DNA from 4 places in the Bradyrhizobium sp. KB893862 SZCCT0404 genome. Region 2 is predicted to be linked to each of the others. Evidence: predicted binding sites of a transcription regulator. Region 2 holds the regulator's gene; each other region holds the start of a gene.
What was found. The regulator PhoB, encoded in region 2, activates phosphate uptake and scavenging genes when phosphate is short. The targets are predictions, from matches to a motif close to TGTCATNNANCTGTCAT.
Positions count from the first base shown of each region.

Region 1: a site for PhoB is predicted at 4,815-4,831, ahead of JQ617_RS14055 (YdcH family protein). Genes of this name have one in related genera too.
Region 3: a site for PhoB is predicted at 2,726-2,742, ahead of ugpB (sn-glycerol-3-phosphate ABC transporter substrate-binding protein UgpB). Genes of this name have one in related genera too.
Region 4: a site for PhoB is predicted at 5,006-5,022, ahead of JQ617_RS19730 (acetoacetate decarboxylase). Genes of this name have one in related genera too.

Region 1 covers NZ_JAFCLT010000003.1:15,373-22,640, forward strand. Annotated here, with positions in the region: gene JQ617_RS14040 (glycerol-3-phosphate dehydrogenase) at 1-204, opposite strand, end outside; gene JQ617_RS14045 (sensor domain-containing protein) at 342-3,029, opposite strand; gene JQ617_RS14050 (NAD(P)/FAD-dependent oxidoreductase) at 3,232-4,335, shown strand; gene JQ617_RS14055 (YdcH family protein) at 4,549-4,728, opposite strand; gene JQ617_RS14060 (YdcH family protein) at 5,058-5,264, shown strand; gene JQ617_RS14065 (hypothetical protein) at 5,391-5,609, shown strand; gene JQ617_RS14070 (hypothetical protein) at 5,632-5,883, shown strand; gene JQ617_RS14075 (GGDEF domain-containing protein) at 5,989-6,702, opposite strand; gene purE (5-(carboxyamino)imidazole ribonucleotide mutase) at 6,845-7,268, shown strand, end outside.
Region 2 covers NZ_JAFCLT010000015.1:54,562-61,829, reverse strand. Annotated here, with positions in the region: gene JQ617_RS36790 (Hsp33 family molecular chaperone) at 1-487, opposite strand, end outside; gene argF (ornithine carbamoyltransferase) at 724-1,647, opposite strand; gene JQ617_RS36780 (aspartate aminotransferase family protein) at 1,647-2,849, opposite strand; gene JQ617_RS36775 (GcrA family cell cycle regulator) at 3,305-3,817, shown strand; gene phoB (phosphate regulon transcriptional regulator PhoB) at 3,925-4,632, opposite strand; gene phoU (phosphate signaling complex protein PhoU) at 4,655-5,371, opposite strand; gene pstB (phosphate ABC transporter ATP-binding protein PstB) at 5,383-6,201, opposite strand; gene pstA (phosphate ABC transporter permease PstA) at 6,198-7,043, opposite strand; gene pstC (phosphate ABC transporter permease subunit PstC) at 7,045-7,268, opposite strand, start outside.
Region 3 covers NZ_JAFCLT010000005.1:367,644-374,911, forward strand. Annotated here, with positions in the region: gene ugpE (sn-glycerol-3-phosphate ABC transporter permease UgpE) at 1-425, opposite strand, end outside; gene ugpA (sn-glycerol-3-phosphate ABC transporter permease UgpA) at 425-1,306, opposite strand; gene ugpB (sn-glycerol-3-phosphate ABC transporter substrate-binding protein UgpB) at 1,355-2,671, opposite strand; gene JQ617_RS22400 (CaiB/BaiF CoA transferase family protein) at 3,068-4,270, opposite strand; gene JQ617_RS22405 (organic hydroperoxide resistance protein) at 4,445-4,870, opposite strand; gene JQ617_RS22410 (MarR family winged helix-turn-helix transcriptional regulator) at 5,026-5,484, shown strand; tRNA gene JQ617_RS22415 (tRNA-Ala) at 5,608-5,683, opposite strand; gene JQ617_RS22420 (TIGR02300 family protein) at 5,781-6,188, opposite strand; gene aroA (3-phosphoshikimate 1-carboxyvinyltransferase) at 6,323-7,268, shown strand, end outside.
Region 4 covers NZ_JAFCLT010000004.1:380,576-387,843, forward strand. Annotated here, with positions in the region: gene JQ617_RS19710 (acetyl-CoA C-acyltransferase) at 1-120, shown strand, start outside; gene JQ617_RS19715 (MFS transporter) at 230-1,525, shown strand; gene JQ617_RS19720 (carbohydrate porin) at 1,522-2,919, opposite strand; gene JQ617_RS19725 (transporter) at 2,929-3,945, opposite strand; gene JQ617_RS19730 (acetoacetate decarboxylase) at 4,055-4,837, opposite strand; gene JQ617_RS19735 (patatin-like phospholipase family protein) at 5,120-6,295, shown strand; gene leuD (3-isopropylmalate dehydratase small subunit) at 6,439-7,062, opposite strand; partial or broken gene leuC (3-isopropylmalate dehydratase large subunit) at 7,059-7,268, opposite strand, start outside.

The sequences.
Region 1 (7,268 bases), on a different contig from region 2:
CAGCGCCCGGCGCACCCGCCAGAAGCCGCGGCGCTCCAGCACGGACAGGTCACCATGGATCAGCCGCGGTGTCGCCGACGACGCCGCGCCGGCGAGATCGCCCTGCTCGAACAGGATGACGCGCAGGCCGCGACCGGCCGCATCGCGCGCGAGGCTGACACCGTTCAGGCCGCCGCCGATGATCGCAAGATCGTAATCCGCCATGAAGCCGTCGAATGAGAGCGAAGCGCGCTCTCATCACTAGAGCCATTTCCGTTCCGATGAAATCGGAACGGAGCCCCAGAGTTTTGTTTTGCGTGTTTTCTTGACGCGAACCGGCGGCCAATTCGCTCGAAAGCGCGCTAGCCGGTCTTGAGCACCAGCTCCATGCGTTCGGCGCGGCCGACGAGGTTGGCATATTTGCCGATCGGCAGCGGCTTGCCGAGCAGATAGCCCTGCACGCCGTCGCAGCCCTCCTTGGCGAGGAAGGCGAGCTGCTCGACGGTCTCGACGCCCTCGGCAATGATCGACATTTCGAGGCCGTGGCCGAGATCGATCACGGCGCGCACGATCGCCGCCGATTGCGGGTTGCGGCCGAGATTGATGATGAAGGCGCGGTCGATCTTGATCTTGTCGAACGGGAACGCCTGGAGATAGCTCAGCGAGGAATAGCCGCTGCCGAAATCGTCCATGGAGATGCGCACGCCGAGTGCCTTCAGCCGGCGCAGCAATGCAAGACCGCGATCAAAATCCTCGATCAGCACGCCCTCGGTGATTTCGAGCTCGAGGCGGCCGGGCGCAAGGCCGGTCTCGATCAGGATGGAATGGACGAGGCCGACCACGTCGCCGTGCATGAACTGCGCGGGCGACAGGTTGACCGCGACCTGGAGCGGCTTCGGCCAGGACGCCGCCTCGCGGCAGGCCTCGCGCAAGATCCATTCGCCCATCTCGACGATCAGGCCGCTCTCTTCGGCGATCGGGATGAATTCGGCCGGCGAGACCTGGCCGCGCACCGGATGCTGCCAGCGCGCCAGCGCCTCGAAGCCGATGATGTCGCTCTCGGCGACGCTGTGGCGGGCGACGCCCTGGGGCTGGAACGCGAGCGAGAGCTCGCCGTTCTTGATCGCCATCGAGAGGTCCTGGTGCAGCACGCGGCGGTCGCGGATCTGCTGGTCCATCTCGGGCTGGTAGAGGCTGATCGTGCCGCGCGACTTCTGCTTGGCGCGGAACAGCGCCGCGCCGGCATTGGCGAGCAGCGAGGCGCCATCAGCGCCGTTGTGCGGGAAGATCGACATGCCGGTGGTGGCGCCGGCGCGGACCGGCCGGCCGTCGATCAGGAATTCCTGCGCGACGGCATCGCCGATCTGCTGCGCCAAAGCGAGACCCGCTTCCGGCTGCTTGCCGTCGATGATCAGGCCGAACTCGTCGCCGGACAGGCGCGCCACCACGCCGCCGCGTGCGGAGTCCTGGAGCCGCTGGGCCACCTCGATCAGGAGCTTGTCGCCGAGCGCATGGCCGAAGACGTCGTTGACCTCCTTGAGGCCGTCGAGGTCGACGCAGAGCACGGCGAATTCCTCGCCGGTGCCTTCGCAGGCCTCGATCATCTGGGTCAGCGCCTGCAGGAAGGCGGCGCGGTTCGGCAGATCGGTGAGGCCGTCATGATAGGCCATGTGCGCCATGCGCGACTCGGTCTGCCGGCGGTCGGTGACGTCTTCATGGGTCTTGATCAGATATTGCGGCTCGCCGGCATCGTTCAGCACGGTGGCGCGGCGGGTCAGGAACAGCCGCAGGCCGTCCTTGGTGGAGATCGGGTGCTCCTCGGTGATCATCCCGCGCTTCTTGATCGCGGCCTCGTCGCGCGCGATGATCAGCTTGGCTTCCTTGGGATTGAAGATGTCGGACGCGGTCAGGCCCGTGGCCTCCTCGCGCCGGCGGTTGAGGATCGTCTCGGCGCTGCGGTTGGCGAGCAGATAGCGCCCGTCCTTGACCTGCTCGACGATCAGCGCCACCGGGATGTTGTCGACCACGAGTTCGAGGAACCTCTTGGTGCTCTCCAGCTCCTGCGACAGCGAGCGTCGGTCGGTGATGTCCTCGAACACGAGCAGCAGGAATTCCGGCTTGTTGCTCTCGTTGCGGACCACGATCCGGATCGAGGCGACCATGCGCCGCTCACCGCCGCGGTCGACCTCGAACTCGTTGCGGAACCGGCCATCCGCCGCCTCCAGCGCCGCCCGGTCGGCCGCCTCGATGCTCGTCGCCGAGCTCGCCGCGAACAGCTCCCGCGCATTCCTGCCGACGGCGTAGTCCCGCGACAGGCCCCAGAACCGCTCATAGGCGCTGTTGGCGAAGATGTAGCAGCCGTCGTCGATGTTCTTGGCGGCCACGCAGGCCGGCACATGGTCCAGCACCGATTCCAGGAATTGCTTGGTCGAGGCGAGCTGCCGCGACAGCTTGCGCTGCTCGCTGACGTCCAGATGGGTCGCGACCGAGCCGCCGTTCGGCAGGATGAAATACTTCACCAGGATCGCCCGCCCGTCGGGCAGTTCGGTGATCAGGCCGTTGGTGCTCGCCGCCTTCTCGTAGAACTCGTCGTCGGAGACGCCGCCGAGGACGCCCCGCTTGCGCCTGAGCTCGAGGATGTCGTAGCCGGTCATGCCGGCCCACAGGTCCGAACGGGTCAGGCCGTAAATCTCGAGATAGCGGTTGTTGCAGAAGATGATGCGCCGCTGCGCATCGGTCATCACCACGCCCTGGTTGAGGCTGTTCATGGCGGATGAGACGAAGGCGTTGCGCCGCAGCTGCGAGCGCCGGGTCCGGCGCAGCGCCGAGTGGACCCACAACGCGACGGAAGCCAGGAACGCACAGACGACGACGCCTGCGATCAGGGCTTCCCAGATCAGGTTGGGGCCGAGCTGGCCGATATAGTCCGGCGGGGTGAGGCTGTCCGAGAGCGCAAAGGCGCGCGCAGGCGCGACCGTGCCGGCCAGGCACAAGACGGCCTGCACAGCAATCGGAAGCGTGCTGCCCTCGTGCCAGTTCTTCTCAGCCATCAGCCACCCGCGATTTCAACGTCGGATTGTCTGGCCTCACGGGTTTGGATCGGGTAAACGCCTGTACGCGCAACAGAAAAATGTGACGCCAAATACGGCAATTGCCCTGACATGATAAATTCTTCCTTAATGGAAAACGGCCCCGCGCCCGTCTTCCCAGGTCCAATGCCACCGGCGCTTCCAGCGGACACCCTGCACAACCATGGATAAGGTCGATTGCATCGTCATCGGAGCCGGCGTGATCGGGCTTGCGGTGGCACGGAAGCTCGCCCAGGCCGGGCGCGAGGTCGTCGTGCTCGAGGAAGCCGAGGCCATCGGCACCATCACCTCCTCGCGCAACAGCGAGGTGATCCATGCCGGCATCTACTACCGCGCCGGGAGCTGGATGGCGCGCATGTGCGTCAGCGGCAAGCACGCGCTCTACCGCTACGCTGCCGAGCGCGGCATCCCCCACAAGAATTGCGGCAAGCTGATCGTCGCGACCAGCGCCAAGGAAACCGAGAAGCTGCAATCGATCAAGGCGCATGCCGAAGCCAATGGCGTGCTCGACATGCAGCTGCTCACGGGCGAGGCCGCACGCGCGCTGGAGCCGGCGCTCGCCTGCGACGCCGCGCTGCTGTCGCCCTCGACCGGCATCATCGACAGCCACGCCTACATGCTCTCGCTGCGCGGCGAGGCCGAGGATGCAGGCGCGGCCTTCGCGTTTCACACCCCGCTGATCCGCGCCAAGGCCGTCGCCGGCGTGATCGAGGTCGAGGCCGGCGGCGAGGCGCCGATGACCTTGCAATGCAGCCTGCTCGTCAACGCCGCGGGACTGTCGGCGACGACAGTGGCGCGCAATATCGAGGGCATGCCGCTCGACCGGATTCCGCCGGCCTATCTCGCCAAGGGCAACTACTTCAGCTGCAACGCCAGGGCGCCGTTCTCGCACCTGATCTATCCGGTGCCCGAGCCCGGCGGCCTCGGGGTGCATCTGACGCTGGACATGGCGGGACAAGCGCGTTTCGGGCCCGACGTCGAATGGATCGAGACGATCAACTACGAGGTCGATCCGTCACGCGCCGAGCGCTTCTATCCGGCGATCCGCAAATACTGGCCGACGCTGCCGGACGGCGCGCTGATGCCGAGCTATTCGGGTATCCGGCCGAAGATCGTGCCGCCGGCCGTCGCCACGCAGGATTTCCTGATGCAGGGCCCGCGCGACCACGGCGTCGCGGGTCTGGTCAACCTGTTCGGCATCGAATCTCCGGGACTGACGTCGTCGCTGGCGATCGCGGACCACGTCGCCGAGCTCGCGGACATCTAGCGCGCTCTCGCGCGAAGCGGGCACGGTTCGCGCGAGGAAAACGCATCCCAAAAAACGAGAGCCATTTCCGTTTCGATTCCATCGAAACGGAAATGGCTCGGGCTTCCGCGCAAATGTCTTTGCATGGTCTCGCACCTTGCAGCAGGGATGAGCACAAAGGCTCTCATCCCCGCCTGAAAGGGTACGATCAACTCAACGCTGTTACGGGGGTCACTAGTGGAGCGTATCGCCGTGCTTCAGACGCTCGATCTGGTCCTTGACCATCAACTTCCGGCGCTTCAACTCAACAATTTGCAGGTCGTCTGTTGAAAGGTGCACGAGAGCTTCGTGCAATTCGTTTTCGAGAAGTTTGTGCTTCCGCTCCAATTCAACCAGATGTGCCTGAATTGTCATTCGAAACCTCCTCGGTAGGGTAGAGCTTTAGGATTCGATCCGGACGCCAAAGTCTACATCACCGATTCGTTCTGTCGATGGGTATCCGTCGTCGCATCGTCATTTTTGAAAATTCATATGTAATGAAGCGTGAGTAATGGAACCGCGCCTGAAAAATCCATGATATCAATGCGCTCGCGCAGCGCCGCATCGGTCCGCAGAAATATGTTGCGGGAGATCGGCGTGCGGGGGTCGCAGATCGCTTGCGATCACGTCGCGCAAGGACGATAATTTCCACAGGGCATCCACAGCCCAGATCTCACGCTTTTCGGTTTTCGGCCACCGCAGACATGACCAATGAAGACGAGCGTGAGCTCGAAGCCGAGCTCACCCGGTTGCAGCAGGAACACCGAGATCTCGATGCGGCGATCGATGCACTGCATCAATCGCCTGCCCCCGACCTATTGCGGTTGCAGCGGCTGAAGAAGCGCAAGCTGTTGTTACGCGACCGTATCGCGTTCATCGAAGACCAGATCACGCCCGACATCATCGCCTGATCCACAGAGGCGCGTTCGCGGCCCGCTCGCCGCAGATGAATCCGCTTGACTCACAGAGAACAAAATAGGAACATTTTGCGACCCCAGCGCCCCAGGAAACGCCAAGCAGCCCCAAGGACACCGCCGATGTCAGTCCCCGCCCTTCTCGACAACAGCCATTACGAACAGGCCTGCGATCAGGCGATCGCGATGTGCGACGGCAACCTGCGCAGCACCATCAAGGCGCTGATCATGGCCAACGAATATCTGGAGGCGGAGCTGGAAGAATTGCAGGCGGCGATTTCCGCCGGCTGCATCCCCGAGACGTCACGCAGCAAGGCGCGGAGCAACAGCAGCGCCGCGTAGTTTTGATCATTGGAGCAACGCCATGTCGGACGTGACCTATTACGTTGCAATGCCCTTCCTGATCGATGACGACGGATCGCCCGTCGCGGGCGCTGCGGAGGAGTGTCAGTCCTCGACGGCAGCGCTGCGGCGCGCCGAAGCTCTGGCGCGCGGCGCCGGCCATATCGGCGCGGTCGCCTTCAGCCGCAGCGGCGATCCCATGACCGGCGAATTCGGGGACGCCACGCTGCTGCGCAAATTCGGCAACGTGCCCGAAGATCTCGCGACCCTCTGATTTCCTGTTTGAGCATGATCTCCGCGCAAACGCGTTGCGTGTTCGTCGCGAGGAAAGCCGCTGCGCACTTCGCGCTGACGCGGCCCTTCGGATCCGGATCATATTCTAGCGCTCGCTGCTGACGAGCCTGATGCGCGGCTCGTGCCGGCGCCGCGCCTTGCGCACATACATGGCGGCATCGGCCTCCTCCAGGGCGCGGCCCGCATCGGAATGCGGACCGAGCAACGCGACGCCGGCAGAGGCGCCCGCGGTGACCTGTTGGCCGCGGAAGACGAAGGACAATTCGTCGATCGCCTGCTCGAAGGAAGCAGCCTTCGCCTTGGCATCGGTCTCGTTGAGATTCCACAGCAGCAGCGCGAACTCGTCGCCGCCGAGCCGGCCGACCACGTCGGAGGCGCGGACCTGCCGCGTCAGCGTCGCGACGATCGCCTTGAGCACCTCGTCGCCGGCGGCATGGCCGAAGGAATCGTTGATCGGCTTCAGCCGGTCGACATCGAGCACGATCAGCGCGCCGCTGGCGCGATACCGCTTCATGTAGGCAATGGCGCGTGCGAGCTCGCGCTCGAAGCCGCGCCGGTTCGGAATATCGAGCAGGAAGTCGGTGTCTGCGGCCGCCTCGAGTTCCGAGACCCGCAGCAGGGCTTCCCTGAGCTTGCTCTTGAGGCCGCGGATGGTCGCGTTGGCGCAGGCGGCAGCGGCGGCCGGAGCGCGGCGCCGCGCCGGCTTGGCCGGGGCCTTGGCGGCGGCTCCAGGTCGGCCGGCACTGGTTTTCCGGCCCTTTTTGGCCTTCGCAGCGCGCGCCCTTTTTGGTTTCCTCATGGGCATCCTGCTCAATGAAGGCTTGCGGGGATTCACCAAGACAGGATAGTGCATTCCCTTCTCCTTGCCACCGCCTTGCGAGCCGCCGGCCGGAACCGTTAATCTGGCCTATGTTTCTGTTTTCCCGAGCACAATTAACGCCATGACCGCGCCGATCGCCATTATCATGGGAAGCCAGTCGGACTGGGACACGATGCGGCATGCCGCCGACACGCTTGCAGCGCTCGGCGTTCCCGCCGACACCCGCATCGTTTCGGCCCACCGCACCCCCGACCGGCTGTTTGCCTTCGCCAAGGGCGCCAAGGCGGCCGGCTACAAGGTCATCATCGCCGGCGCCGGCGGCGCTGCGCATCTGCCCGGCATGGCGGCCGCGCTGACGGAACTCCCGGTGCTCGGCGTCCCCGTGGAGTCGAAGACGCTCAAGGGCGTCGATTCGCTTCATTCGATCGTTCAGATGCCCGCGGGCATCCCGGTCGGCACCCTCGCCATCGGCAAGGCCGGCGCAATCAACGCGGCGCTGCTTGCGGCCGCGGTGCTGGCATTGTCCGACCCGGCATTGTCCGACC
Region 2 (7,268 bases):
CAGCGTCTTCCAGGCTGCCACCGTCGAGCGCGACCAGGCCCTGGTAGCGGCTCATGTCGGGGCCCTGGTCGATGGTCATGGCGAGATGACCGCGGCCCAGCAGCGTGCCGGAATCCTTGACGTCACCGAGACGCGCGGCGTCGAAGCGCGCATAGGCGCGCAGGCGATCGGGCGCCTGGTAGTCCACCACCAGGAACGACACCGGACCGTCGGTCTGGGCCTGCAGGATGAAGCGGCCCTCGAATTTCAGCGCCGAGCCGAGCAGCGTCGCCAGCACGATGGCCTCGCCGAGCAGCTTGCCGACCGGCGCGGGATAATCGTGCTTGGTCAGGATCTCGTCGAGCGCCGGACCGAGCCGGACCAGCCGCCCGCGCACGTCGAGCGCGTCGACCTCGTAGGGCAGCACGGCGTCATCGATCGGAACCGCGGATGGTGCGCGAACCGGGCCTTCAGGCCCGGTTTTCATGTCAGGGGATTGGGAAACCATGGCGCTTTATCTGGGGTCGGAGGACGGAAATGGAAGGGGTGCGGGTGGTGTGTGTTCCGGGTGTGGGTCGATTGCAAAGCGATACCGCAACACAGTCGTCGTCCCGGCGAAGGCCGGGACCCATAGCCACAAATATTGATTTGGCGATGACTCATCGCCTCCGCCCGCCTCCACAAGAGAGATCACGCGGTATGGGTCCCCGGCCTTCGCCGGGACGACGATTACCTTCGCCGCCGCTACTTCACCGCGTCGAAGCACCAGGCCAGAATGCCCTTCTGCGCGTGCAGGCGGTTTTCGGCCTCGTCGAACACGACCGATTGCGGGCCGTCGATCACCTCGTCGGTGACCTCCTCGCCGCGATGCGCGGGCAGGCAGTGCATGAACAGCGCGTCGGGTTTTGCCAGCGACATCAGCTTCGAATTGACCTGGTAGGGCTTGAGCACGTTGTGGCGATGCTCGCCCTCCTTGTCGCCCATCGACACCCAGGTGTCGGTGACGACGCAGTCGGCGCCCTTCACGGCGGCCTCGGGATCGCTGCCGAGCACGATCGGTGCGCCGGTCGCCTTGATCCAGTCGCGCATCGGCTTCTTCGGCGCGAGCTCCGGCGGTGTTGCGACGTTGAGCTGGAATTTGAAGCGCTCGGCGGCATGCGCCCAGGACGCCAGCACGTTGTTGTCGTCGCCGGTCCAGGCCACCGTCTTGCCCTCGATCGGGCCGCGATGCTCCTGATAGGTCAACAGGTCCGCCATCACCTGGCAGGGATGCGAGCGCCGCGTCAGGCCGTTGATGACGGGCACGGTCGCATTCGCCGCGAGCTCCAGCAGCGCATCGTGGTTGAGGATGCGGATCATGATGGCGTCGACATAGCGCGACAGCACGCGCGCGGTGTCGGCAATGGTCTCGCCGCGGCCGAGCTGCATCTCGGCGCCGGTGAGCATGATGGGCTCGCCGCCGAGCTGGCGCATGGCGACGTCGAACGAGACGCGGGTGCGCGTCGAGGGACGCTCGAAGATCATCGCCAGCGTCTTGCCTTCGAGCGGCCTGACCGGCTGATGCGCCTTCTGCTTCGCCTTCATGGCCGAGGAGGCGTCGAGCATGCTCTTGAGCTCCGACAACGGGAGCTCGTTGATATCGAGAAAGTGCTTCGGGGACTTGCTCATCAGCTTGTCGCCCGCTTGTTGCCCGTGAGCGCAGTGCAGGCGCGCTCCAGCCGTCCGACGCTGTCCTCGATCTCGGCTTCGGTGACGATCAGAGGCGGCAGGAAGCGCACGACATTGTCGCCGGCACCGACCGTGAGCAGCTTTTCGTTGCGCAGCGCGGCGACGAGATCGCCCGAGGGCACGACAGCCTTGATGCCGATCAGCAGGCCCTCGCCGCGCACCTCGCTGACGACGTCGGGATGACGGTCGATCACGGAGGCGAGCTTCTGCTTGAGCAGCAGCGACATCTTCTGCACGTGGTCGAAGAAGCCGGGCTTGAGCATGACGTCGAGCACGGCGTTCGCGGCCGAGATCGCCAGCGGATTGCCGCCGAAGGTCGAGCCGTGCGAGCCGGGGCCCATGCCGGAGGCCGCCTCCGCGGTGGCCAGCACCGCGCCGATCGGGAAGCCGCCGCCGAGCGCCTTGGCGAGCGACATCACGTCAGGCGTGACGCCGTAGCGGCGATGCGCGAACAGATCGCCGGTGCGCCCCATGCCGGTCTGCACCTCGTCGAAGGCGAGCAGCAGGCCCTTCTCGTCGCAGAGCTGACGCAGCGCCTTGAGGAACGCCGGCGTCGCCGAGCGCACGCCGCCCTCGCCCTGGATCGGCTCGATCAGGATGCCGGCGGTCTGCGGGCCGATCGCCTTCTTCACGGCCTCGATGTCGCCGTGCGGGAGCTGGTCGAAACCGTCCATCGGCGGACCGAAACCTTCGAGATATTTTGGCGATCCCGTCGCGGCGAGCGTTGCCAGCGTGCGGCCGTGGAAGGCGCCTTCGAAGGTGATGATGCGGTAGCGCTCCGGATGGCCCTTGGAGAAGTGATGATGGCGGACCAGCTTGATCACGCCCTCCAGCGCCTCGGCGCCGGAATTGCAGAAGAACACGAAGTCCGCGAAGCTCTCGCTGCACAGGCGCGCGGCAAGCTTCTCGCCGTCCGGGCTCTGGAACAGGTTCGACATGTGCCAGAGCTTGGTCGCCTGCTCCTGCAGCGCCTTGACCAGCGCGGGATGGGCGTGACCGAGCGCGTTCACCGCGACGCCGGAGGTGAAATCGAGATAGCGATCGCCATTGGTCGCGATCAGCCAGCAGCCTTCACCACGCTCGAAACCGAGGTCGGCTCTGGCGAAAACGGGGAGCAAATGCGGCGCTGCGCTGTTAGTCATGACGATCACTTGATTGTTGAGGACGGCCCGGGCGCGCTCACGCAGCGCACCATTGACCGGCCCGGAAAACGAAACGTGCCGCCTTTTAAGGGCGGCACGTGACACTATCTTATGCCGGGTAGAACGGGTGTCAATGCCGCCCGAAAGCCTCGCGAAACGCAGAATCCGTAGTCTTGCGGTGCCTAATTAGCGCGGTTTTAGCCACGGAACATGTGGAAGCGAGTCGGCGGACTCTTGCGCGTGAGTCACGCCATATTGTAGCGTTTGGCTTGTCAGATACGACATCTCGTGCAGCAGTTCTGATCCTCTAAGTCCTCATGTACCGGCGTAAACGTTCGGGCGTTCTGGTTACGCCCGGCGAGCCTTAAGGGATTCTGGCGGCACGGGTTTTTCGAGGCTTAGGCATTCGCCGCAGGGCGCCAGGACGGCAGCCGCGCGGCGAGGGAAAGGGTGCAATGACGGTTTTGACCTGGTCCGACGATCGCGTCGAGCAGTTGAAAAAGCTCTGGGAGGCCGGTTTGTCGGCCAGCCAGATCGCAGCCGAGCTCGGCAACGTGACCCGTAATGCCGTGATCGGCAAAGTGCACAGGCTCGGCCTGTCCGGCCGCGCCAAGAGCCCCTCCTCGGCAGCTCCGCGGCCGCGCAAGGCGCGTCCCGCGCAGCATATGATGCGGGTCAGCCGCCCCATCGCCCGCGGCAACACCGCGCTGGCGCAGGCCTTCGAGGTCGAGGTCGAGGCGGAGCCCGTGACCTACGACAACGTGGTGCCGATGAGCCAGCGGCTGTCGCTGCTGGAGCTGAACGAGGCGACCTGCCACTGGCCGGTCGGCGATCCCTCGAGCCCGGATTTCTTCTTCTGCGGCGGCAAGGCGCTCTCGGGCCTGCCCTACTGCGCCCAGCACTCGCGCGTGGCCTATCAGCCCGCCGCGGATCGCCGGCGCGCGCCGGCCAAGCCCGGCACGCGCTGAGCACGGTTTTAAGCGACACCGTCCCGACGTGAGGCCGGGACGATGATCGAGGCATAAAAAAGCGCGCCATGTGGCGCGCTTTTTATTTGGCCTGCCTGAAGCCGCTCTCAGGTCTGCTCGGCTTTCGCAAAGCGGTCGTCGAGCGCGTAGCCCGCACCGCGGACCGTGCGGATCGGGTCCTGCTCGCGGCCGAGATTGAGCAGCTTGCGCAGGCGCCCGATATGGACGTCGACGGTGCGCTCGTCGATGTAGATGTCGCGGCCCCAGACGCTGTCGAGCAGCTGCTCGCGCGAGAACACGCGGCCGGGATGCTCCAGGAAGAACTCCAGCAGGCGATATTCGGTCGGGCCGAGATCGATCGGCCGGCCCGAGCGCGCGACGCGGCGCTTGTCGCGATCGAGCTCGATGTCGCCATAGGCGAGCACGGTGGCGAGCCGCTCGGGGCTGGCGCGCCGCAAGAGGCCCTTCACGCGCGCCAGCAGCTCCGGCACCGAGAACGGCTTGACGATGTAGTCGTCGGCGCCGGTGGCCAGCCCGCGCACCCGCTCGCTCTCCTCGCCGCGCGCGGTGAGCATGATGATCGGGAGCTGCTTGGTCTCGGGGCGGGTCCGCAGCCGCCGGCACAGCTCGATGCCTGACAGGCCCGGCAGCATCCAGTCGAGCACGATCAGATCGGGAATATGTTCCTTGAGACGGGTGTCGGCGTCGTCGCCGCGCATCACCGTCTCGACGTCATAGCCGTCGCCTTCGAGGTTGTAGCGCAGAAGCTCGGTGAGAGCTTCCTCGTCTTCAACCACCATAATGCGTGCGCCCATGGTGTCGTCGCTCCTTAAGTCTTCAGGTATTCGGAACCGTCGTGGCGAAGGTCGTCATGTCGCCCTTCGGCCGCTTGTCGGTGATCGCCTGGCCCTCGATCATGTAGAACACGGTCTCGGCGATGTTGGTGGCGTGGTCGCCGATCCGCTCGATGTTCTTGGCGCAGAACATCAGGTGGATGCAGAACGAGATGTTGCGCGGATCCTCCATCATGTAGGTGAGGAGCTCGCGGAACAGCGAGGTACAGATGGCGTCGACTTCCTCGTCGCCCTTCCACACCGCCATCGCTGCCGGCAGGTCGTGCGCGGCATAGGCGTCCAGCACCGACTTGACCTGCTGCTGCACGAGGTCGGTCATGTGTTCCAGGCCGCGGAACAGCTTGAGCGGATGGAAGTCCGTCTCCAGCGCCGCGACGCGCTTGCCCATGTTCTTGGCGAGGTCGCCGATGCGCTCGAGATCGGTCGCGACGCGCATCGCGCCGACGATCTCGCGCAGGTCCACCGCCATCGGCTGGCGGCGCGCGATGGTGAGAACGGCACGCTCCTCGATCTTCTTCTGGAGCGCGTCGAGCTCGGCGTCGATGGTGACGACGCGCTGGCCGAGCGCGACGTCGCGGCGGATCAGCGCGTCGACGGAATCGACGATCATGCGCTCGGCGATGCCGCCCATCTCGGCGACCAGGCGGGTGAGCTCCTGGAGGTCGGTGTCGAAGGCTTTTGCGGTATGTTCAGAACCCATGTCCCGTCTCCTCAGCCGAACCGGCCGGTGATGTAATCCTGCGTGCGCCGATCGGTCGGCGACGTGAAGATCTTGCTGGTGTCGTCGAACTCGATCAGCTCGCCGAGATACATGAAGGCGGTCTTGTCGGAGACGCGCGCCGCCTGCTGCATGTTGTGGGTGACGATCGCGATCGTGTAATTCTCGGACAGTTCCTGGATCAGCTCCTCGACCTTGGCGGTCGAGATCGGGTCGAGCGCCGAGCAGGGCTCGTCGAACAGGATCACCTCGGGCCGCACCGCGACGGTGCGGGCGATGCAGAGGCGCTGCTGCTGGCCGCCGGACAGCGACAGGCCGGAGGCGTTGAGCTTGTCCTTGACCTCGTTCCACAGCGCGCCGCCGCGCAGCGCCTTCTCGACGCGGTCGTCCATCTCCGACTTCGAGATCTTCTCATAGAGGCGGATGCCGAAGGCGATGTTCTCGTAGATCGTCATCGGGAACGGCGTCGGCTTCTGGAACACCATGCCGACGCGGGCGCGCAGCAGGTTCAGATCAAGCTTGGGGTCGAGGATGTTGGTCTGGTCGAGCATCAGCTGACCGGTGACGCGCTGGCCCGGATAGAGGTCGTACATCCGGTTGAAGATGCGCAGCAGGGTGGACTTGCCGCAGCCCGACGGGCCGATGAACGCCGTGACGCGGTTGGTGCCGAGCGTCAGGTTGATGTTCTTCAGCGCGTGGTGCTCGCCGTAATAGAAGTTGAGGTTGCGCACCGTCACCTTGGCGGGCGCTTCCGGCAGCGGCTGCGAGCCGGGATGAACGGGCGTACTGACGGAAACAGACATTTCACTCATTTTGCAGTCCTCTCGGCGCTCAGGAGGCGCGCGCCAATGTTCAGGGCAAGCACGGTCAACGTGATCAGCAGCGCGCCGCTCCAGGCCAGCTGCTTCCAATAGGCGTAGGGACTCTGGACGAAATTGTTGATGGTGACCGGCAGGTTGGCCATCGTCTTGTTCAGGCCCAGGCTGAAGAACTGGTTCGACAGCGCAGTGAACAGCAGCGGCGCGGTCTCGCCGGCGACGCGGGCGGTGGCCAGCATCACGCCGGTGATGAGGCCGGAGCGCGCCGCACGATAGGCGATGCGCTTGATCACCAGCGAGCGCGGCAGGCCGAGTGCGGAAGCCGCCTCGCGCAGCGCGTTCGGCACCAGCAGCAGCATGTCCTCAGTCGTGCGCAGCACCACCGGGATGACGATGACGGCAAGCGCGAGGCTGCCGGCGATCGCCGAGAAGCCGCGCATCGGCACCACCACCGCACCGTAGATGAACAGGCCGATGATGATCGAGGGCGCCGAGAGCAGGATGTCGTTGATGAAGCGGATCACCGAGGTCAGCTTGTCGTTGCGGCCGTACTCGGCGAGATAGGTGCCGGCGAACAGGCCGAGCGGCGCGCCGATGCCGACGCCGAGCACGGTCATGATGATCGAACCGACGATGGCGTTGCGCAGGCCGCCTTCGGTCGAGCCCGGAGGCGGCGTGTCGGCGACGAAGATCTGCAGGTTCAGACCGGCAATGCCGTTGTAGAGCAGCGTCATCAGGATCAATGCGAGCCACGTGACGCCGAAGGCGGCGGCACCGAGGCAGAGCACACGGATGACGATGTCCATGCGGCGACGGCGTGCGTAAATCGGGTTCATGTTACTTGCCCGCCTTCTTTTCGAGACGCATCAGCATCAACCGTGCAGCCGCGAGCACGAAGAACGTCAGCACGAACAGCAGCAGGCCGAGCAGGATCAGGCCGGACTGGTGCAGGCCGTCGCTCTCGGCGAACTCCGATGCGATCGCCGCCGAGATCGTGGTGCCGGGCGCGAAGATCGACGAGGAGATGCGGAACGAGTTGCCGATGATGAAGGTCACCGCCA
Region 3 (7,268 bases), on a different contig from region 2:
ATGTGCAGATCGGCGACGATCTTGTATGTCGGATAGATGCGCACCTCGACCGGCAGCATCAGCGTGATGAAGATGATCCAGAAGATCGACATCCGGAACGGAAAGCGGAAATACACGATCGCATAGGCCGAGATGATGGAGATCGCGATCTTGCCGATCGCGATCGCCAGCGCCATCACCAGCGAATTGAGCATCATGTTGCCGACGGGCTCGCGGGTCGAGCCGCTCGTGCCGACGAAGATGGTCTGGTAGTAGACCTCGAAGAAGTGGCCACCCGGCAGCAGCGACATCTGCCCGTTGGCGATCAGCGCGTTGTCCTGGGTCGAGGCGACGATCGCGATATAGACCGGGAACGCGACGATCGCGATCCCGATCCAGAGGATGAAATGGGCGACGTAGCGCCGGATACCCTCGTCCTCGACCATCAGTAGGTCACCTTGCGTTCGACGAAGCGGAACTGGATTCCGGTGAGCACGATGACCATGATCATCAGGATCACCGACTGCGCCGCCGAGCTGCCGAGATTGCCGCCGAGCAGGCCGTCGGAATAGACCTTGTAGACCAGCGTGACGGTCGACGTGCCGGGACCGCCGCGGGTCATGGTGTCGATGATGCCGAACGTGTCGAAGAAGGCGTAGACGATGTTGACGACCAGCAGGAAGAAGATGGTCGGCGACAGCAGCGGGAAGGTCACGGTCCAGAACCGCCGCATCGGGCGCGCGCCGTCGATCGCGGCGGCCTCGAATACGCTCTTCGGGATCGCCTGCAGGCCGGCGAGGAAGAACAGGAAGTTGTAGGAGATCTGCTTCCACGCGGCGGCGAGGATGATCAGGCCTGCGGCCTGGTTGCCGTCAAGCAGCGGATTCCAGTCGACGCCGGCGGCGCGCAAGTAGCGCGAGACCACCCCGAGCGAGGGATGCAGCATGAAGATCCAGAGCACGCCGACCACGGGCGGCGCCACCGCATAGGGCCAGATCAGCAGCGTGCGGTAGAGCATCGAGCCGCGCAGCGGCTTGTCGGCCATCACCGCGAGCAGCAGCGCGAACGACAGCGACGAGATCGCGATGGCGAATGAGAAGAAGAATGTGCGGACGATCGCCTCGAAATAGGCGGGGTCCTTGAACAGCTCGATGTAATTGTCGAACCAGACGAAGGTCGTCGACAGGCCGAAGGCGTCCTGCAGCAGGAAGGACTGGATCACCGCCTGCAGGGCCGGCCAATAGAAGAAAATCAGGACGATCGCGAGCTGCGGCGCAACCAGCGCGTAGGGCAATAGCTTCGATTGGAAAATGGCTTGCTTTTGCATGATGCCCCGAGAGCGGCAGGCCGGGTGGCCGGCCTGCCGCCAGTCGCCTTACTTCACGGCGGTCTTTTCGAACTGCCGCAGCATGGTGTTGCCGCGCTCGACGGCGGCGTCGAGAGCCTGCTTGGCGGTCTTCTTGCCGGCCAGAGCCTGCTCGATCTCCTCCGACCAGACGTCACGCAGCTGAACCATGTTGCCGAGGCGCAGGCCGCGCGAATTGTCGGTCGGCTCCTTGTTGGTCAGCTCGATCAGCGGGGTCTCGAGATAGGGCTGATCCTTGTAGAAGCCTTCTTCCTTCGCCTTGGCGTAGGCCGCCTTGGTGATCGGCAGATAGCCCGAGGCCTTGTGGATGTAGACCTGGCGATCGGTGTCCGAGAGGAAAGTCAGGAACTTCGCGACGCCCTTGTATTCGTCGGCCGACTTGCCGCCCATCACCCAGAGCGAAGCACCGCCGATGATCGAGTTCTGCGGTGCGCCCTTGACGTCCGGATAATACGGCATCGGCACCGCGGTGAAGTTGAACTTGGCCTGCGCCTTGACGTTGCCGAAGAACGCCGACGAGGTCAGGTAGATCGGGCATTCGCCCGAGGTGAAGCGGCCTTCGCCGGTGTTGGTGCGGCCGGCATAGTCGTAGACCTTGGTCTTCTGCAGCTCGACTAGGTTCTCGAGATGCTTGACCTGGAGCGGTCCGTTGAACTCGAGCACGGTGTCGAAGCCGTCGAGGCCGTTGGCCTTGCTGGAGAGCGGCACGTTGTGCCAGGCCGAGAGCTGCTCGAGATTGACCCAGGTGACCCAGGAGCCGGAGAAGCCGCAGGTGTCGTGACCGGCCGCCTTCAGCTTCTTGCCGGCCTCGAACACCTCGGGCCAGGTCTTGGGGATCTCGACATTGGCCTTCTTCAGCTCGTCGAGATTGACCCACATTACGGTCGACGACGAGTTGAAGGGGAAGGACAGCATCTCGCCCTTCGAGGTCGAGTAATAGCCGGTGATCGCGGACAGATAGTTCTTCGGATCGAACTTCTCGCCGGCGTCCGCCATCAGCTTGTAGACGGGCTTCACGGCGCCGGTCGCGGCCATCATGGTCGCGGTGCCGACTTCGAACACCTGCATGATGTGCGGGGCGTTGCCGGCGCGGAACGCGGCGATGCCGGCGTTCATCGTATCGGGGTAGTTGCCCTTGTAGGTGGGGATCACCTTGTAGTCGGTCTGCGATGCGTTGAAGTCGTTGGCGAGCTTGACGATGACGTCGTTGTTGGCGCCGGTCATCGCGTGCCACCACTGGATTTCCGTGACGGCCAGGGCCGGCGAGGCGCCGAGTCCAACCGTGAGTGCAACAGCAGCAGCCGCGCCAAAATGTCGAAGAGCCATCAAGAAAACCTCCCTTGCCCGTCAATCGAGAAGCGCTTGCGCTAGCAGCGCCATATGACGTTCACATGACTGTGTAAGCGGCCGAAACGAAAGCGGCAAGCGCTGGAAAAGGGAAGCCGTCAAATAGGCGAATGCGCCGCAGACAGCCGTAGCCGTTCGCGGTGCACGCGCGTGGGTCGCGCCGCACTGCGGCATTATGTTTGGTGAGCGGCGTCCGGGCCGCGAACTCGAAAACCTCTCCCGCTCGCGGTAGAGGTCGCGCCGAAGGCGCGGGTGAGGGTTCTATCCTCGAGGGGATTGTCCCATTGCGGGGACGCCCTCTCCCCGACCCTCCCCCGCAGGTGGGGGAGGGAGCGCACCGACGTTATGCCGGCACTGAAGCCTACGCGTGAAATCCTAGCGCTTGCGTTCGGGGCCGCAGACGGTGCCCTTCTCGACCATCGCGTCGATCTCGGCCTGGGAGTAGCCGAACTCGCCCAGCACCTCGGCCGCGTGCTGGCTGAACTTCGGCGGCACGCGCCGCAGGCTCGGCTTGCTGCGATCGAGCCGGATCGGCGAGGCAACGCCCTTGTACCAGTCCTTCTCGATGATATCGCCGCGCGCGATGGTGTGCGGGTTGGTCAGGGCCTGGTCGATCTTCTGCACCGGGCCGGCAGGCAGGCCCGCCGCGAGCAGGCGATTGCACAGCGGCTCGGCCTCGTGCTGGCTGAACACGGCGGCAAGCTCCGCGCGCAGCGCCTCGCGGTTGGCGATGCGGTCCTTGTTGCGGGCAAAGCGCGGATCGGTGCCGAGCTCGGGCTTGCCGATCTCCTTGGCGAGCTTGCGGAAGGTGCCGTCGTTGCCGACGCCGATGAAGATGTTGTCGGTCTTGGTCGGGAAGATCGCGTAAGGCACGAGGTTCGGATGCTCGTTGCCGGTGAGCGAAGGCGGCTTGCCATGCATGAAGTAGTTCGCGGTGTGCGGATGCATGATGGCAAGGCCCGTCTCGTACAGCGTCGTCTCCAGGAACTGGCCTTTGCCGGAGCGCTGCCGCTCCGACAGCGCCATGAGGATGCCGATCGCCGCGTAAAGTCCGGTGGTGATGTCGACCAGCGGCACGCCGATCCGCATCGGGCCGCTCTCGGGCGAGCCGGTCGCCGCGATCATGCCGGTCATGGCCTGGATGATGGCGTCGTAGCCGGGATTGCCGCCGCGCGGGCCGTCGGCGCCGAAGCCGCAGATCCGGCAATGCACGAGGCGCGGGAATTTCTTGCTGAGCACATCGTTGCCGATGCCCCATTTCTCCAGCGTACCCGGCTTGAAATTCTCGATCAGGACGTCGGCCGTCTCGAGCATCTTGAGCAGCACGATTCGGCCGCCTTCGGAGGCGAGGTCGAGGCCGATCGAGCGCTTGTTGCGGTTGATGCCGACGAAATAGGCCGCGTCCTCCTCATGGAAGGGAGGGCCCCATTCGCGCACCTCGTCGCCTGCGGGCGGCTCGACCTTGATCACGTCGGCGCCGTGGTCGGCAAGGATCTGGGTGCAATAGGGACCGCCGAGCACGCGCGTGAGATCGATGACGCGCAGTCCGCTCATTGCGCCCAATGCTGCTTCAGTCATGCCGTCGCTTCCCTGTGTCGATATTTGAGCACAGGCCTAGCGAGGTTTTTTTGAGCCAGCAATGGGCTGCCGCGTAGGGCCGCATGCACGGCCGTCGCGCAATCCCGCAATGTGGGAAATCAACTAAAGCGGCCGGCCCGAGGGGGATCCCGGGCCAGCCAATTCACCGTCGGATCAGACGACCGTCAGGCGAACGTCGACATTGCCGCGCGTGGCATTGGAGTACGGGCAGACCTGGTGCGCCTTGGCGACCAGCGCCTCGGCTTCCGCACGGGCGAGGCCCGGCAGCGAGACGGCGAGGTCGATGTCGAGGCCGAAGCCGCCCTCGGAGCGCGGGCCGATGCCGACGGTCGAGGTGACGGAGACGTCGGCGGGAACCTTGGGGCCGCCCTGCGAGGACACGAACTTCATCGCGCCGATGAAGCAGGCGGCATAGCCGGCCGCGAACAGCTGCTCGGGATTGTTGCCGGCACCGCCGCCGCCGCCGAGCTCCTTCGGCGTGGTCAGCTTGACGTCGAGCGCGCCGTCGAGGGTCGCAGCATGGCCGTCGCGGCCGCCGGTGGCTTTTGCGCTGGTCTTGTAGAGCACGTTCACGGACATTGTCGTCTCCTCGGGTCCTTGCGGGTTGGGGTGCGATCTTTATGGCAGGCAATTAGATTGTGCGCAATCTAATTCGGCATGCCTCACATTTAATTGTTCGCAATTGAATGTGCCGCCGGTCGGCCCCAGAATGGGAGAAACCCGTGAGATTCTCTATGGCCCGGAAATCACCGACCTTCGATCCGCAAAAGCTCGACAACCAGATCTGCTTCGCGGTCTATTCCGCCGCGCACGCCTTCAACCGCGTCTACAAGCCGCTGCTCGACCGGCTCGGCCTGACCTATCCGCAATATCTGGTCATGCTGGTGCTGTGGGAGCGCGACGACGTGCCGGTCAAGGATATCGGCGAAAAACTGTTCCTGGATTCGGGCACGCTGACCCCGCTGCTCAAGCGCCTCGAGGCCGCCCATCTCGTCAGGCGCACCCGCTCGCGCGAGGACGAGCGCCAGGTCCTGATCTCGCTGACGCCGCAGGGCCACGCCCTGAAGGAAAAGGCGCGCGCCGTGCCGCAGTCGATCCTGGCGGCGTCGGACTGCTCGGTGTCGGAGCTGGTGACGATGAAGGACGAGATCGTCGCGCTCAGGGACCGGCTGAATGCGGTGATCGGGGAGTAGGGCGCGATTTAGTTTCAAAGCCCGCCTTCGCCCTGCGGGCTTCGGCGAGGCAGCCTTCGCTCACTTCGCTACGAGGGACTTCCCTAGGCTTGCCCAGCCGAAGCTCGCGAAGCGAGCGAAGGCTGGTGGAGCCAGGCGGGATCGAACCGCCGACCTCTTGCATGCCATGCAAGCGCTCTCCCAGCTGAGCTATGGCCCCTAAGTCCAGATGGAAGGATCCTGGGGGATCCATCCCGGCCGGCGAGCGCTCTAAGCGACTCGCGCGGTGCACCCTTTTTCACAGATCAGGGCTGATCTCAAGTCTCTTCATCACCTCCGACATCACCAATGATGTCGGTCACGTCCTCATCGCCCTCTTCTTCGTCGGCAATGAAGGTCGAATCGTCGTCATCGTCGTCGTCGATGGTCTCGTCGACCTCGATATCGTCCTCGGATTCGGGCACGGCAGCCTTGACCTTGCCGGTGTTCTCCTCGGCGTCGGCCTCCTCGAGCGAGACCTCCTCGACCTCCGCCGGCTCCGGCGTGGTGTCGGCGGCGGCTGCGTGGCGGGCCTCGGCGCCGCGAGGCACGCGGGCCGGCGCCACGGGCGCGATCGGCACCACTTCGCCGGTATAGGGCGAGATCACCGGATTCTTGTTGAGGTCGTAGAATTTCTTGCCCGTGGTCGGGCAAATACGTTTGGTTCCGAGTTCGGACTTGGCCACGGCAGGAATCCTGGGAATGTCTGAAAAGCGGTGCTTCACTTGGCTAGTTGGCGGCCCGCTGTCAATAGCGCATTACGGGAGAACGACATGCCCGTGACGGGACGCAGACCATGTGGTACCTGCGCGCCAGCCCGATGGATGCGTCCAGGGGCCTATCCAAGGACACAATCTTGACCCATTCCGACCAACCGAGGCCGCTCCAGTCTCGCGCCAGTGGTCCCCTGACCGGGAAAGTACGGGTGCCCGGGGACAAGTCGATCTCCCACCGCGCCCTCATCCTGGGCGCGCTCGCGGTCGGCGAGACCCGGATTTCGGGCCTTCTGGAGGGCGAGGACGTCCTCAACACCGCCAAGTCGATGCAGGCGCTGGGCGCCAGGGTCGAACGCACCGGCGATTTCGCCTGGAAGGTCAACGGCGTGGGGGTCGGTGGCTTTGCCCAGCCCAAGGTGGCGCTGGATTTCGGCAACTCCGGCACCGGCTGCCGGCTGGTCATGGGCGCGGTCGCCGGCTGCCCGATCTCGGCGGTGTTCGACGGCGATGCCTCGCTGCGCAGCCGCCCCATGCGCCGGATCCTCGATCCCCTGGAAAAGATGGGCGCGAAAGTCACCTCCGGGAGCGAGGGCGGCCGCCTGCCGCTGACGCTCCAGGGCGCGCGCGATCCGCTGCCGATCACCTACAAGACCCCGGTCGCCTCGGCCCAGATCAAATCGGCGGTGCTGCTGGCGGGCCTCGCCGCGCCGGGCACCACCACGGTCATCGAGAACGAGGCCAGCCGCGACCACACCGAGCTGATGCTCAAGCACTTCGGCGCCGACATCACCTCGGTGCAGGAAGGCCAGCACGGCCGCCGCATCACGCTGGTCGGCCAGGCTGAGCTGCATGGCGCCAATGTCGTCGTGCCCGCCGATCCCTCGTCGGCCGCATTCCCAATTGTCGCTGCGCTGATCGTCGAGGGCTCGGATGTCGTTCTGTCCGACGTCATGACCAATCCGCTGCGCACCGGCCTGTTCACCACGCTGCGCGAAATGGGCGCCTCCATCGAGGAAAGCGACGTGCGCGGCGATGCCGGCGAGCCGATGG
Region 4 (7,268 bases), on a different contig from region 2:
CGGCTGATCGTGACGCTGCTGCACGCACTGGAGGCGCAAAACCTCAAGCGCGGTGTCGCGGCACTCTGCATCGGCGGCGGCGAGGCTACCGCGATCGCGGTGGAGCGCCTCGCGCACTAGCGCTGATGTCCGAAATTGAGGGAAGTCTGGCATTTTAGACTTCACTTCTTTGTGTCAGATTGCAACGATGACGCGGGCCCCAAATGCTCGCCAACAACATTGAGGCCCAATGATCTCGAACTGGCTCGCGGCAGCGCTTTCCCGCCGCAACATTCACTACGGCTGGGTGATGGTCGGCGTCACTTTCCTCGCCGCGCTGATCAGCGCCGGCACGGTCGGCGCGCCCGGCGTGTTCATCGTTCCCCTGCAGAAGGAGTTCGGCTGGAGCACCGCGCAGATCTCCTCCGCGCTGTCGATCCGCTTCATCCTGTTCGGGCTGATGGCGCCGTTCGCTGCCGCCCTGCTCAACCGCTACGGCCTGCGCAACATCACGCTGACCGCGCAGCTCATCGTCGTCTCGGCGCTGGTGCTCTCGCTCGGCATGACCGAGATCTGGCAGCTCATCGCGCTGTGGGGCGTCGTGATCGGCATCGGCACCGGCATGACCGCGCTGGTGCTGGGCGCCACCATCGCCACGCGCTGGTTCGCGGCGCGGCGCGGCCTCGTGATCGGCATCATGACCGCGAGCGTCGCCACCGGCCAGCTCGTGTTCCTGCCGCTGCTGGCGAGCCTCACCGAGCGCTTCGGCTGGCGCCTTGCGCTCGGCTTCGTCTGCATCATGCTCGGCGTCTCCGCGCTGGCGGTGCTGCTCGCGATGCGCGACCGGCCGAGCGATCTCGGCCTGCGTCCGTTCGGTGACGAGGGCACCGAGCCCCTGCCCGCGCCGCCCGTCAGCCACGGCTCGATTACGGCGGTGGCGCTCGGCACGCTGCGCGACGCCTCCAAGTCGACCGCGTTCTGGATCCTGTTTGCCACCTTCTTCGTCTGCGGCGCCTCGACCAACGGCCTCGTCCAGGTCCACCTGATCCCGATGTGCCTCGATTTCGGTATCCCGCAGGTGCAGGCGGCGAGCCTGCTCGCCGCGATGGGCATCTTCGACTTCTTCGGCACCATCATGTCGGGCTGGTTGTCGGACCGCTACGACAACCGCTATCTGTTGTTCTGGTACTACGGCCTGCGCGGGCTCTCGTTGATCTTCCTGCCGTTCAGCGATTTCTCGTTCTACGGCCTCTCGATCTTCGCGATGTTCTACGGCCTCGACTGGATCGCGACGGTGCCGCCGACGGTGCGGCTCACGGCGCAGAAGTTCGGGCCCGAGCGCGCCAATCTGGTGTTCGGCTGGATCTTCGCCGGCCATCAGCTCGGCGCGGGCACAGCAGCGTTCGGCGCGGGCTTTTCGCGGACGGTCTATGAGAGCTATCTGCCCGCCTTCTTCATCGCGGGGGCGCTCTGCGTGTTCGCCGCGCTGATCGTGCTGGCGCTGTCGCGGCAGCCGAAGCCGCAAGCAAAGCCTGCGATGGCTTAGTACCTGATCGTGGTGGTGACGCCGAACACTGCGGCGTCACCGATCCGCGACACGCCGGTCGGATCGTTCGGGTTCGGGATGCCGCCGGAAGGACGCCATACGTACTGGAAGTACGGCGCGATCAGCCAGCCCGGCTTGATGTGCGCTTCGTAGATCATCTCGAGCAGCGTCTCGTTGCTGCGCACCGGCCCCTGCACGCCGGTGTACACATTCGTGTCGACGTCGAGCGCGCGGGCGGTGTTGGAGATCCGCATGTAGGCCATCGCGACGCCGAACCGGTCGAGGGGACGGCCGGGCGTGAAGCCGACGAAGCCGATGCCGCCGTCCACATAGAGGTCGATCAGATTGCGGTCAGGCGGGCTGTAGGCGATGCGGCCGAACGCCGTGATGCCCGGGAGCGAGGCCGAGGTGCTGTTCTCCCTCACCTCCGGCGGGCGGTAGAGCACCTGCTCGATCACTGCGAAGATGCCGTAATTGCCTTTGAGCCTTGCCGCAATGCCGCTGCCTGAGGGATCGGCGATCGACTGGCCATCCGCCGTGAACCGCTGGCTGTCGAACGAGCCATAGTGCTTCCAGGCGCCCGGCGTGAAATTGCCGGCGAGCGGACGCCCCCCGATATCGATGTCGTAGCTGAAGCGGGCCTGCCCGATCAGCCAGGGCGGATCGTTGACGCGAAACGCGAGGCCATGGTGGTCGCGTATCTGCGGGTCCTGATCGCCCGGCCCCGAGGGATCGCCGTTGAAGACAGCGCCGAACAGCGTGACCTGGTCCGACAGCGTGGCCTTGACGCGGATACCCGGCACCGCGATCGGCGGCGCCGGGCCGCCGGCCGGAAGATTGCTCGCCTTGATCGCGGGCCAGCCGAAGGTGCCGTTGATGAAGAGGTCGTCGGTCTGGCTGTCGAAGAACTCGACGTCGGCGGCCTGCTGGCCGGCCCTGATGTTCAGGCGGTCGCCAAAGAAGCTCTGCTCGAAATAGGCGTTGTAGAGCCGCTGGTCGGGCAGCGCCTCGATCTCGCTGATAGTTGCGAGATTCAGCACGTAGTTGCGGGAGAGCCCCTGGCCATAGATCACGAAGGCATTGGCGTAGAAGCGCCCGCCGGTCCAGCCGACCAGCTTGTCGAGATCGGCATCGACGGACAGGTCGAGCCGGCCGAAATGGATCGCGCCACGCTTCACGCCGCCGGAGACGTTGGCGATGTTGTCGGCGATATAGGTGGCGCCGAAATTGAGGCCCTTGTTGGCGAGCCCGTCATGCCATTCGTTGAACCATTTGGGCGCCAGCCATTCGGCCGCGCTCTCGTCCTTGGCGCCGGCGAACGCGCCCGTGCCGGCCGCCGTGCAGGCCACCGCGACCGCAGCCGCCAGGGATTTTCGGGTACTCCAACTCACGATCGGCGCGCGCTATTTGAAGATGCCCGTGCGCCGCATGAAGAGATAGGCCGCGCCGACGGACGAGGCCATCAGCACCGCCGCCCACAAAAATCCGCTCTCGACGTCGGTGAGCGGCAGGCCTTTCGTGTTCATACCAAAAATGCCGGTGATCAGCGTCGGCGGCAGCAGCAGCGAGGTCACGATCGAGAGCGTATGGAGGTGGTGGTTGCTCTCCTCCTCGTTCTTGAAGCGCAGCTCCTCCTCGAGCAGGCGGCTGCGCTCGCGCAGCTCGACGATGTCGTGGTCGAGTCCGTCGAGACGCTGCGCGAGCTTGCCGGCGTGGATGCGAAGCGCTGGCGAGAGGTGGTCGGTGTTCTTCTGGTCGAGACGGTGAAACAGCACGCGCAGGCCCGTGAGCTGGCGATGCAGCCGGACGCAGGTCCGGCGCAGGCGGCCGAGGTTGCGGCGCATCTCGGGCTTGGCGTCGTCGGCCAGGATCCGTTCCTCGGTGTCGTCGATCTCCTGGCCGAGCTTGTCGACCATCCTGTCGAGCGTGTCGGCGACCTCGTCGACGATCTTCTCCAGGAGATGGGCGACATTGTCGACGCGGTAGCCGCCTTCCAGCACACGGCGCGTCGCGTCGGCCGAGCACAGCGCCTGATGACGGCCGCTGACCAGAAGCCGCTCGGTCATGGCAAAGCGCAGGAACGCGGTCTCCTCGGTCGCGCTGTCGATCTCGCGCACGAGATCGGAGAACACGCCGTAGACGCAATGGTCGATGACGTGAAGCTGCTGGAAGGTGTCGTTCGAGAGCAGCAGATCGCGCGCCAGCGGCGGCAGGCTGGACGCCGCGATCCAGGGACGCACGCGCGCGTCCGTCAGGTTGAAGTGCAGCCAGAGCCGGCCGTCATGGCTGAACTCGATCGGCTGGTCGATCGGCAGCGGCTCGGCGCTGCCGTCGCTGTGCAGGCGGAACGCCCACACCAGACCCGGAATGGCAGGCACAGCCTCCGATATCGCGCTGACAAGCTTCGCCGGCTCAGCCATGCGGACCCCCACGTCCATGCAGCCCATGTCCGGAAGGGCCGCCAGCGGCCTCTTCCGGATATCTCGCGGGTACTCAATTACGCCAGTGTTACAGTTTGATGATGACGCCCTACTCTGCGGCCATCCCCGTCGCGGCGATCGCTTCCGCCTCCTTGACATAGTCGTGCACGACGCGGCCGAACGGCAGTGTCAGGTCGGCGATGTAGTGATGCGCGCCGAGGCAGCGGCGGACCGGGAAGTCCGCGACCGGTGCATTGACATGCGGCACCAGATGCAGCCGGCCGGGTCCCATCCAGGAGCCCTTCGGCACGATGTCGGTGAGGTTGATCGCAACGAGCTGGCAGACCTCGAGACGGCCGTCGACGCCCGGGATCATCTTCAGATTCACCTGGGTCTTCGACAGCGTGGCGCGGGTGAGATCGCCGTTGCCGGCCATGCTCTCGTGCTTGTAGCCCATGGTGCCCATGGCGACGAGCTGGCCGGCATATTCCAGCGTGCCCGTCAGCGTGTCCTTGACGATCTCAAGCTTGGGATGGGCGTACTTCTTGGGAAAGCCCCAGATCTCGCGGCCGGCGGAGATCGGCGGATCGTCGTCGAGATACATCTGCGAGACGAAGTTGACCTCCTCGCCGTTGAGGCGCGCGGGGATGACGAGGCCGGACTCGGTGTAGCTGCCGAAGCCGGAGGAGTCCGGCATCTTGATCCATTCGTAGTGCACGACGGGCTGGTCGATCGGCTCCAGCGGCTCAGGCAGGCCGGCACGGATCAGCTCCGGGTCGGTCTCGTAGGTGATGACGAGGAATTCGCGGTTGACGAAGCGATAGGGCCCGGCCGGATAGCTCGGCCCAGCCGCCGGCATGGACGGAAGTCTCAGCACATCTTCCCTGCGCATCGCTGCTCTCCTGTGTGATGTCTGTGATGTCGGCTCGGCAGATCAAGCGTACAGCAAATTGCTAGCCGCCGTCATTGACTGCGATGTGACCGATTTCCGTCAGCGCAACGACCTCCCCCATTCACCCCGCGGTCACCCTGCATGCGGGCGATGCATCCGCGCTCACCTTGTCATCACGCCGTCACCGCGCGACGCAATCGTTGAGGACTTGATATTGGAGCATGATCCTTTCGGAAAACCGCTGCGCAATTTTCCGGATCATGCTCAGCAGGAGGCATCGCCATGGACGCCCGCACGTCGCAACCGACCTATCAGACCCATCAGCCGCCGTCGCGCGGCTGGCGGCCCGAGCGCTGCGACCGCGTCGCGCTGGTGCTGCAGGGCGGCGGCGCGCTCGGCGCCTACCAGGCCGGCGTCTACCAGGCGCTGCACGAGGCCGGCATCGAGCCCGACTGGGTCTGCGGTGTTTCGATCGGCGCCATCAACTCCGCGATCATCGCCGGCAACAAGCCGGAGAAACGGCTGGAGGCGCTGCGCATCTTCTGGGAGCGCATCACCAACCGCAAGATCTGGCACTACACGCCCGACGGCGACGTCTTCCGGCAGTGGCGCAACCTCACCAGCGCCTGGATGACGTCGGCGATGGGCCAGCCCGGCTTCTTCACCCCGCACCAGGTCAATCCCTGGTTCAGCCCGGTCGGCGCCAAGACCGCCACCAGCTATTACGACACCATGCCGCTGAAGGAGAGCCTGCGCGAGCTCGTCGACTTCGATCTCATCAACGAGAAGAAGGTCCGCTTCGCGGTCGGCGCGGTCAACGTGCTCTCCGGCAACTTCATCTATTTCGACAACGCCCATGACGAGATCGAGCCGGAGCACATCATGGCCTCCGGCGCCCTGCCCCCGGCGCTGCCGATGGTGCGGATCGGCACCGATCATTTCTGGGACGGCGGCATCGTCTCCAACACGCCGCTGCAGCACCTGCTCGACCAGGAGGACGCGCTCAACTCGCTGGTCTTCCAGGTCGACCTGTTCAGCGCCCGCGGCGTGCTGCCACGCTCGATCCAGGACGTGATGGCCCGCCACAAGGACATCATGTATTCCTCGCGCACGCGCCACAACACCGACGTCTATCGCCGCACCCACAATCTCAAGGTCCTGCTCTACAAGGCGCTGGCGAAGCTGCCCGACGAGCAGCTCTCCGACGAAGAGCGCAAGCTGAAGGCGAGCCTGTGCCACATGCCGGAGATCGCGATCCTGCACCTGATCTATCAGCAGAAGGCCTATGAGGGCGACGCCAAGGACCACGAGTTCTCGGGCACCTCGATGCGCGAGCACTGGACAAGCGGCTATGAAGACACCAAGCGCACGCTGAAGCGGCGCGACTGGATCAAGATGCCCGACGAAGGCATGGGCCTCGTTGTGCACGACGTGCACCGGGAGACGGAGAGCGCGTAGCGCTCTCAAACAAAAGTTCGAAAACAACCCCATGCACAGTAGAAGGGGCGTGGCGGATCAATGGCTTAGAGTGTCCGCCCCGGTCATTTGACCCGTCGGGCAAAACAGGGGCACGATGGCACCATTCCGCGCTGCTGATCGCCTCACCCCGCGAGCCACGGACAGGCCTCGCTCAGGCGTTTCTGCGTTGCCAGGATGTCCGGAACGTATTGAGCGGTCAGCGCAAATTCGTCCACGCCCTGGACGATCATCTCCAGCCCCATCTCGTCCGCGACGAATGAACCGATGGCCTGGTCGCCGGCCGCGATGCGGCGCGCGACGAGGTCGATCGACATTTGCAGCGGCCGGGGGCGGCTCAAGGCGCTGACGATGCGGGCATGGGTCGCTGCATCGACCCTCGCGGGCAACAGATGGTTCTTGTAGGCGTTCTGCTCGAAGATCTCGGCAAAGCTCCTCGCAATGACCGCGCGGAAACCATAGTCCAGCAAAGCCCATACGGCGACTTCACGCGAGGAGCCGCAGCCAAAATTCTCGCCGGCAAGCAGGATCGGTGCTCCCGCGAATTGCCTATCGTTCAGCACGAAGTCCGGCCTGGGCTGACCCGCAGCGTCGAAGCGAAATTCATGGAAGAGCACCTCACGCAAGCGGTCGCGACCGCCGCCATTGATCCGCTTGTGCGGTGCCGCCGGGACAAGGGCGTCGGTGTCGACGTTGTCCCACAGCAGCGGGACGGCGGTGCCTTCGATGCCGGTGGGCTTGCCGGTCATGCGAACGTCCTGACATCGGTGATCGCGCCATTGACGGCCGCGGCGGCCACCATCGGCGGGCTCATCAAATGGGTGATCGATCCCGGGCCTTGCCGGTTCTCGAAGTTCCGGTTCGAGCTGGAGGCGCATCGCTTGCCGCGGCCGACGACATCGGGCCCGAGCGCAGCACAGAGAGAGCACGCGGACTCGTGCCATTCGAAGCCGGC